Linked DNA regions of Pedobacter sp. W3I1. The protein of the gene in region 2 interacts with the protein of the main gene of each other region in a pairwise test. Links are inferred from orthologs where the notes say so. Each region holds a gene or a part of one and is shown on either strand. Other genes may lie near its edges.

What was found.
Region 1: the proteins of dnaE (region 2) and QF042_RS14545 interact in binary tests that used the Escherichia coli proteins (3 or more experiments, as listed by UniProt). The link is inferred for Pedobacter sp. W3I1 from one-to-one orthologs.

What each region holds. Positions count from the first base shown.
Region 1 is NZ_JAUSXN010000001.1:3,513,789-3,516,988, reverse strand. What follows is about bases 247-3,121. They hold QF042_RS14545 (methionine aminotransferase), read right to left. Parts: upstream 2,320-3,121; coding sequence 1,174-2,319; downstream 247-1,173. Other genes in these bases: QF042_RS14540 (DUF2271 domain-containing protein), read left to right, coding at 2,602-3,121; QF042_RS14550 (amidohydrolase), read right to left, coding at 350-1,153. In the rest of the region: QF042_RS14555 (N(4)-(beta-N-acetylglucosaminyl)-L-asparaginase), read right to left, coding at 1-185; more of QF042_RS14540, read left to right, coding at 3,122-3,200. UniProt on the Escherichia coli protein: Shows aminotransferase activity with methionine and histidine as substrates, and to a lesser extent also with phenylalanine.
Region 2 is NZ_JAUSXN010000001.1:5,022,995-5,028,254, forward strand. What follows is about bases 322-5,256. They hold dnaE (DNA polymerase III subunit alpha), read right to left. Parts: upstream 4,956-5,256; coding sequence 522-4,955; downstream 322-521. Other genes in these bases: trxA (thioredoxin), read right to left, coding at 322-365. In the rest of the region: more of trxA, read right to left, coding at 45-321. UniProt on the Escherichia coli protein: DNA polymerase III is a complex, multichain enzyme responsible for most of the replicative synthesis in bacteria. This DNA polymerase also exhibits 3' to 5' exonuclease activity. The alpha chain is the DNA polymerase catalytic subunit.

The DNA.
Region 1 (3,200 bases), 1.5 Mb from region 2 along the record:
GTTGATAATACCTTCCATGCATCGGCATTAGCCGCAATCCCAAAATCCCAGGTAGAAATTACAATCGGGAAGTTTTCTGCTTTTGTTTCTTCTTGTGGAATGATATTGGCGATACTCTTTTTATCAATAGCCAGCAATCCTGCCGATAGGGCAGATGCTTTTATAAATTTGCGGCGGTTAAACATTTTGATGGTTAAGTGTTTGTGATGGTTAATCGTTTAATTGATCGATCGCAAGTTTTGAAAATTACGATTCGAAATATTGATTATTTTTTAAATTGTTGTGATTGCTAAATTGTTGAGACTATCGTTCCCATTTGATCATTGTGATTTAAATATTGGTTATTAATTTAACTAATGGTAAACCGATCTGCATCCTTTAAAAACGGAAATTGCCTTCTTACTTTAACCAGTTCTTCGTAATTGATACTGAATGTATATAAATCTTCGTCTTCAGGTTTATAATAAACGGTATTGCCATATGGATCCAGGCACATCGATAATCCGCTATGGTAAATCTGGTTTCCATCATGCCCAACACGGTTTACAGCAATCACATAACTTTGGTTTTCAATTGCCCTGGCCGGGATTAATGCCTTCCAATGGGCCGATCTTTTATCTGGCCAGTTGGCAACCAGGAGTAAGATATCATATTCCTGGTCTACATTACGCAACCAAACCGGAAAGCGCAAATCGTAACAAATGGCCAATCTGATTTTCCATCCTTTAAGTTCGACAATAAGTTTTTCTTTACCAGGACTAAAGTGTTGATCTTCATCACCCATGCCAAACAAATGGCGTTTATCGTAATGCTGATTTTTGCCATCTGGCTCCATCCAGATCAAACGGTTAAAATATTGATTGTTTTCTTTTATAATGATACTTCCTGTAACCACACAATTGTATTGGTGCGCCATTTTTTGCATCCATTGCATCGTTTTTCCACCCATTTCTTCAGCCAAGGCTTCAGAATTCATACTAAAACCTGTATTAAACATTTCGGGCAAAATAATAATATCAGTTTTCTCCCTTACACCCATCGATAATCGAAGTGCCAGATTTAAGAGGTTTTTCTCAATGTTCTCCCAAAAAAGATAGGCCTGAAAGACGGTTACTTTCAGATTTTCTATTTGGGTGTAAACAGGTGCTTCCATTGTATATAGGTTTAGTCTGGTTAAACGTTTTTTAATTTCTCTGCCGCTAAGGCAAGTGTAGCGTCTTCTTTAGCAAAGCAGAACCTGATGATTTTATGATCCGTTGCTTTTTGGTAAAATGCAGAAACCGGAATGGTAGCCACTCCAAACTCCTTGATCAGTCTGATGCTAAAATCGGTATCCTTCTCATCGCTAATGCTGCTGTAGCTTGCGCATTGAAAATATGAACCATTACAAGGCAAAAGTTTAAAACGGCTTTCGGCCAGGAGGCTTCTAAAATAATCTCTTTTCTGTTGAAAGAAACTACTTATTTCAGTATAATTTTTTGGCTCTTTAATGTAATCGGCAATAGCCTGCTGCATGGGACTATTAACGCTGAAAACATTAAATTGGTGTACCTTCCTAAATTCTTTGGTTAATTTCTCTGGCGCCAAACAGTAGCCCAGTTTCCAGCCTGTAGCGTGCAAAAGCTTGCCGAACGAGGCTACAATAAAACTTCTTTGCTTTAATTCAGGATAGAGCATTACACTTTGGTGCTTTTGTTCATCGTAAATTAAATGCTCATAAACTTCGTCGCTCAAGATTAAAATGTCGGTGCCAGTGACGAGTTTAATAAGCGATTTCATATCATCTGATGATAAAATACTACCTGTTGGGTTTTGTGGCGTATTTAAGATGATCATTCTGGTTTTTACTGTAAACAGCTTCTTAACCATATCCCAGTCAATGGCATAAGTAGGCGGGGCAAGTTCGTATGTTTTAACCAGGCCACCTAACAGTTTAATTGTAGGTGCATAACTATCGTAAGCGGGTTCGAAAATAATAACTTCATCACCTGCATTAATAATGGCCGCCAATGCGGTAAAAATAGCTTGCGTTCCACCTGCTGTAACGGTAATTTCAGTATCGGGATTGTATTTTATGTTATATAGTTTTTCAACTTTCTCTGCAATGGTTTCTTTTAAAAAAGTAGAACCAGGCATTGGCGCATATTGGTTAAAACCATCTTGCATGGCTTTATTTACCAATTCAACTAGTTTTGGATCGCAGGCATAGTCAGGGAAGCCCTGAGAAAGATTAATGGCATTGTGTTCTGTTGCAAGTTTACTCATCACCGAAAAAATGGTGGTACTTACGCCAGGGAGTTTAGATTGTATATTAAGCATCTTGTAAGCGAAAATAGGAAAAAAAAGCTTAAAGCGTAAAAAGCTATGACAAAAGCAAGGTTACTTAATCGGGTTATTTCAATTATACCTGTAACAAAACTATTTCAGGATCATTAAACCCTTGCACTAAATTAACGTCAAAAAGAACGCATTAAACAACTTAATTATAGGCGAATTTTATAGGTGAAATTTTGTATTATTTCAAATATATTTCTTCTTATTTAAAATTATTCCAGATAAAGCCGTTTCTTTGCGTTTTAAAATCTCAATTATCCATTAAATATGAAGTTTAAACACTTAACTGTTGCCTTTTTATTGGTCATAAGCGCATCTGCATTTGTTAGCCCGAAAAAAGCTTTAAGAACATTTGTTTCCAACTACGAAAATGTATTGGGCACATCGTTAGAATTAAAATTTAAGACAACTAGCCAGGTTGATGCAGATTTAGCAGAAGAGCGTGCATTAAACGAAATAGATAGGCTGGATAATATTTTAAGTGCTTATAAAGCTAACAGCGAATTTAGTAAATGGATGAGTAGTGGTAAACAAACCACTAAAGTTTCGTCAGAATTGTTTGAGGTTTTAAAACAGTTTGAAAGTTATAAAGTGTTAACCAATGGTGCCCTTGATGCATCAGCTAAAGTAATTGGCGATGTTTGGAAAAAGGCAGCTGCCGAAGGCCGTTTGCCATCTACTGCAGCATTACAAAATGCAGTTACTTTGGTAAAGCAAAAACATTATGTATTAAATGAGCAGGATAAAACCGTTACGCGTTTGGATGATGTGCCATTAGCATTAAATTCTTTTGCAAAAAGTTATATCATTAATAAAGCCGCTGAGAAAGCTGCACAAAGCCCTGGAATTGAAAACGTAGTGGTGAA
Region 2 (5,260 bases):
ATGTTACAAGCCTTTAGGCTTTGGTCTTCTGCTTTAAGCTTAAACTAAGCCAATTGCTTGTTTAATTTTTCTGCTAATACTGATTTTGGAACAGCACCAACTTGTTTGTCAACAACCTGACCATCTTTAAAGTATAATAAAGCCGGGATGTTACGGATACCAAATTGCATTGAAATTTGAGGGTTGTTATCAACGTTCACTTTTCCAACTACCGCTTTACCATCGTATTCTTTTGCGATTTCTTCTACTACCGGACCAACCATGCGACAAGGGCCACACCATTCTGCCCAAAAATCTACTAATACGGGTTTATCTGATTTTAATACAAGCTCCTCGAAGTTTGCATCTGTGATTTCTAATGCCATAATTATTTTTTTTATGTTCAAATATATGTATTCAATTGTAATGCCAACCCATCTGTAATGTCAATTTGACATTATTTTGAGGTAGAGGGCTTAAAGGTGAAGGGTATAAGGCTTAGGCGGCTTTAACCTTCCACCTTAAACCTTCCGCCTCATACCTTAGTTTAGCTTGTAATTTACAACATTCAATCCAAGCAATTGTTCCAAAAACTTATTGCTTGGATTTATTTTAAGATTTTTCGATGGCATATCCAACATAATCTCCTTTTCTCTATCAAAAATAGCAAAGTTAAGTTGGCAGTTTTGCTGCTCAGAGTTTGCCTTATTGTCTGCTAGTATGGCTTCAATCTCGCGCATCAGCTGATCGTTAACCCGCTCAATCGGCACCTGGATAGTTAAACTTTTCGCTAGTTTATCCCTTAGTTCAGACATTAAGTTAATGGCGGTGATTTTAAATTCCCAATCTCCGGCTTTACCGAAACGCTCACCAACCCTGCCTCTAATCTGTAAGAAATATCCTTCTGTTAAAAACGATTTAAACTTTAAAAAATCTTCCCCGAACAAGGCCATTTCACTTGCATCTTCATAATCTTCGAAAACAAAAGTACCAAAGGGCTTACCTGTTTTGGTAATCCTTTGCGATGCTGTGACTACGAGTCCGCCTACACAAAGCTCACGGTTTTTTAGTTTTTCGAATTCGGCCAATATTTCTTCGTTGTTATCGCCCATACGCACCTTATTAATGATACTCAGCTGTTTAACACCATGTGTACAGAATTTATCGAGTTCGAGTTTATAATTGTCTAAAGGGTGGCCGGAAAGGAAAATCCCGATAGCATCTTTCTCGTATTTTAACCTGTCCATTAATGCCCATTCTGGTGAAACTGGCAAACTTGGTTCTAAAATAAGGTCAGCTTTAGAGCCCCCGAACAAGGAAGCCTGTGAGGTACTTTCGTTGTTCTGAAAATCGTTGGCATATTTAATAATCTTTTCGATACCATTCATTTTATCGTTCGGGCCGATATAAAAATACTGCGCCCTATGACCTCCAAATGCATCGAAAGCACCGCTGTATACAAAACTCTCGTAAGCTTTTTTATTTACAATACGCGTGTTGGAACGCTTGGCGAAATCGTACACATTATTATAGGGTCCGTTTGCCAATCTTTCTTCAATAATACTCTCTACTGCCTTTTCACCAACACCTTTTACTGCCGACATCCCAAAACGGACTTCGCCTTTGGCATTTACTGAGAATTTGAGATCGGATTCGTTAACATCGGGACCTAATACGGTAACACTCATCTGTCGACATTCTTCCATGAAGAAAGCCACCTGTTTAATATCACTCATGTTGTTCGACAGTACCGCAGCCATATATTCAGCAGGATAATGTGCTTTTAAGTATGCGGTTTGATAGGCAATCCATGCATAACAGGTAGAGTGCGATTTATTAAAAGCGTAGGATGCAAATGCTTCCCAATCTTTCCATATTTTTTCTAAAGTTGTGGCATCGTGACCTTTCTCGGCGGCTTGTTTCACAAACTTTGGTTTCATTTTATCCAGAACGTCTTTCTGTTTCTTACCCATCGCCTTACGCAGCACGTCGGCCTCACCTTTGGTAAATCCAGCCAGTTTCTGCGATAAAAGCATTACCTGCTCCTGATAAACGGTAATTCCGTAGGTTTCTTTCAAATACTCTTCACAGGCATCTAAATCGTATTTAATCTCTTCTTCACCATTTTTACGGCGAACGAAACTCGGGATGTACTCCATTGGTCCCGGGCGATATAATGCGTTCATTGCAATTAAATCGTCGAAAACTGTTGGTTTCAGCTCCTTCATGTATTTCTGCATACCTGGACTCTCATACTGAAAAATCCCGATGGTTTCACCACGCTGGAAAAGCTCATAGGTTAATACATCATCAATGGGGAAATTATCCGGATCGAGATCGATGCCAAACCGTTTTTTAACCAGTTTTACGGTATCCTTTATCAGGGTAAGGGTTTTTAAGCCCAAAAAGTCCATCTTTAATAAACCCGCGCTCTCTACAACCGAGTTATCAAATTGGGTAACATATAAATCAGAATCTTTTGCAGTAGAAACAGGAACGAAATTGGTAATATCACTTGGCGTAATAATCACCCCGCAGGCATGGATACCGGTATTTCGCAAAGAGCCCTCTAAAATCTGTGCCTGTTGAATGGTTTCGGCACTTAAATCTTTTAATGCACCAAGGTTCTTCAATTCTACTACGCGTTCATATTCATCAGGGCGCAAAGATTCTTTTAAAGTTTTTTCATCCAGCGTGAAGATTTTGGCGAGCTTCATGTTCGGAATCAGCTTGGCAATTTTATCTGCTTCAAAAAGTGGCAAATCCAATACCCTTGCGGTATCGCGGATAGAAGATTTGGCAGCCATGGTTCCATAAGTGATAATCTGCGCCACCTGGCTGGAACCGTATTTGTTGATTACGTATTCCATTACACGGCCACGGCCCTCATCATCAAAATCGATATCAATATCGGGCATGGATACTCGATCGGGGTTTAAGAAACGCTCAAAAAGGAGATCGTACTTAATCGGATCGATATTCGTGATCCACAAACAATAAGCAACCACCGACCCGGCTGCAGAACCACGGCCAGGGCCCACCGAAACATCCCTGCGACGGGCTTCGGCAATAAAATCCTGTACAATTAGGAAATAACCCGGATAACCTGTTTTCTCGATGGTTTGCAATTCGAAATCTAATCGCTCAATAATTTCAGGGGTTAATACACCATAACGTTTCTTGGCACCCTCGTAGGTAAGGTGCCGTAAAAATTTATTTTCCCCACGTTTTCCACCGTCGGCTTCATCCTCGGCCACTAAAAATTCGCCTGGAATATCGAATTTAGGTAAGAGTACTTCGCGGGCGAGTTTATAGATTTCGATTTTATCTACAATTTCTTTAATGTTTAAAATCGCCTCTGGCAAATCGGCAAAAAGCGATTTCATTTCATCACCAGATTTGAAATAATATTCTTGATTGGGCAAACCATAACGGTAACCGCGGCCACGGCCAATTGGTGTTGCCTGTTTTTCGCCATCTTTTACACAAAGCAAAATATCATGTGCATTCGCATCCTTTTTGTTAATGTAATAGGTATTATTGGTGGCTACCAGTTTAACAGCATGTTTTCTAGCCAATGCAATCAACGATTCATTTACACGGTCTTCATCTTCCTGGTTGTGGCGCATTACCTCCACATAGAAATCATCGCCAAACATGTTCTTCCACCAGATCAGTGCTTCTTCAGCCTGGGTTTCACCCATGTTTAAAATTTTGTTCGAAATCTCTCCGGAAAGGTTACCCGATAGAACAATAATATCATCTTTATACTGTTCAATTACCGCCCTATCAATACGTGGAACGTAATAAAAACCCTTGGTATAAGCGATAGAAGACATTTTAGCTAAATTGTGATAGCCTTTTTTGTTCTTCGCCAACAGTACCATCTGGTAACCGTTATCTTTTACAGTCCGGTCTAAGTGGTTGCCACAAACAAAAAACTCTACCCCAACAATCGGCGTCATGACCACCTCAGTTGGACGCTCACCTGCTTCTATTGCGGCAGCATTTTTTGCTTCGGCAGCTTTATTATGGTTTAAAACATGATTTACAAAGTGAAAGGCCCCCATCATGTTCGCATGATCGGTCATGGCTACTGCCGGCATCTTTTGTGCTGCCGCGGCTTTTACCAGATCGGGGATACTGATGGTACTTTGCAATACCGAAAACTGGGTATGGTTGTGTAAATGAACAAAAGTTGCTGCAGCAAGTTCCTGTTTGTTTCCGGCAAGTTCTTGTTTAGAAATGCCTCCACCCTCTGCTTTTTGTAAACGTTTGCGGATTTCATCAGAAGCTGCTTTTAAATTGATGTGTTTTAAACCAACACCTTCAATCGTAGCTGGGTTTACCTCTCTAAAACGAGGGAAATATTCTACGTCAACCTGTAGTTCTTCTTTTTTAAAAACTTCTCGTTTTACCAGCTCTAAGAAACAACGTGTAGTTGCTTCCACATCGGCAGTTGCATTGTGGGCTTCGTTAAAAGGAACACCAAATAAATAAGCATGTAACTCGGTTAAGGTTGGCAGTTTAAACCTTCCGCCCCTACCGCCTGGTAATTGTAAAAGTTGAGCCGTAACTTCGGTACAGGTATCCAAAACTGGCATTTCTGCCAGGCGATTAGCCACACCAAATCGGTGAAACTCACAGCCCATAATGTTCACATCGAAGCCAACGTTTTGCCCTACAATAAACTTAGCTTTATTTAATACTTCATTAAACTTTGCCAACATTTCCTCAAACCCAATACCTTGTTCGGCAGCCAGTTCGGTAGAGATCCCGTGAATGCGTTCTGCGTCGTACGGAATATTAAATCCCTCTGGTTTAACCAGATAATCCTGATGTTCAACCAATCTCCCCATCTCATCGTGCAATTGCCATGCAATCTGAATACAACGCGGCCAATTATCCGTATCGGTAATGGGTGCGTTATAATTACGTGGCAAACCAGTGGTTTCAGTATCAAAAATTAAGTACATATTGTGCGGTAAAGAATTAACCGTTTTAGAATAATAACGGTTCTTCAAAAATAAGGAATTTGAGGGTTGAAGTTGTCAGGATTTTATCAACAAAAATATGACGAGCAAACCTATCAGGTTTTTTCAAAGCACATTATCATTTTGTTTCTTTTACCTTTTTATTTTTTTTGGAAATGAGTGCTTCGATTTTTCATCGGGCTTTCAGTCCCGCTATACGCTTTACTTCGTTGCACTACGTGTTCGCTGCTATCGGGTTTAGATAACAAAAGTCTGTGGTCAAAACTTAAAAAAGCCATAGTCAAAGA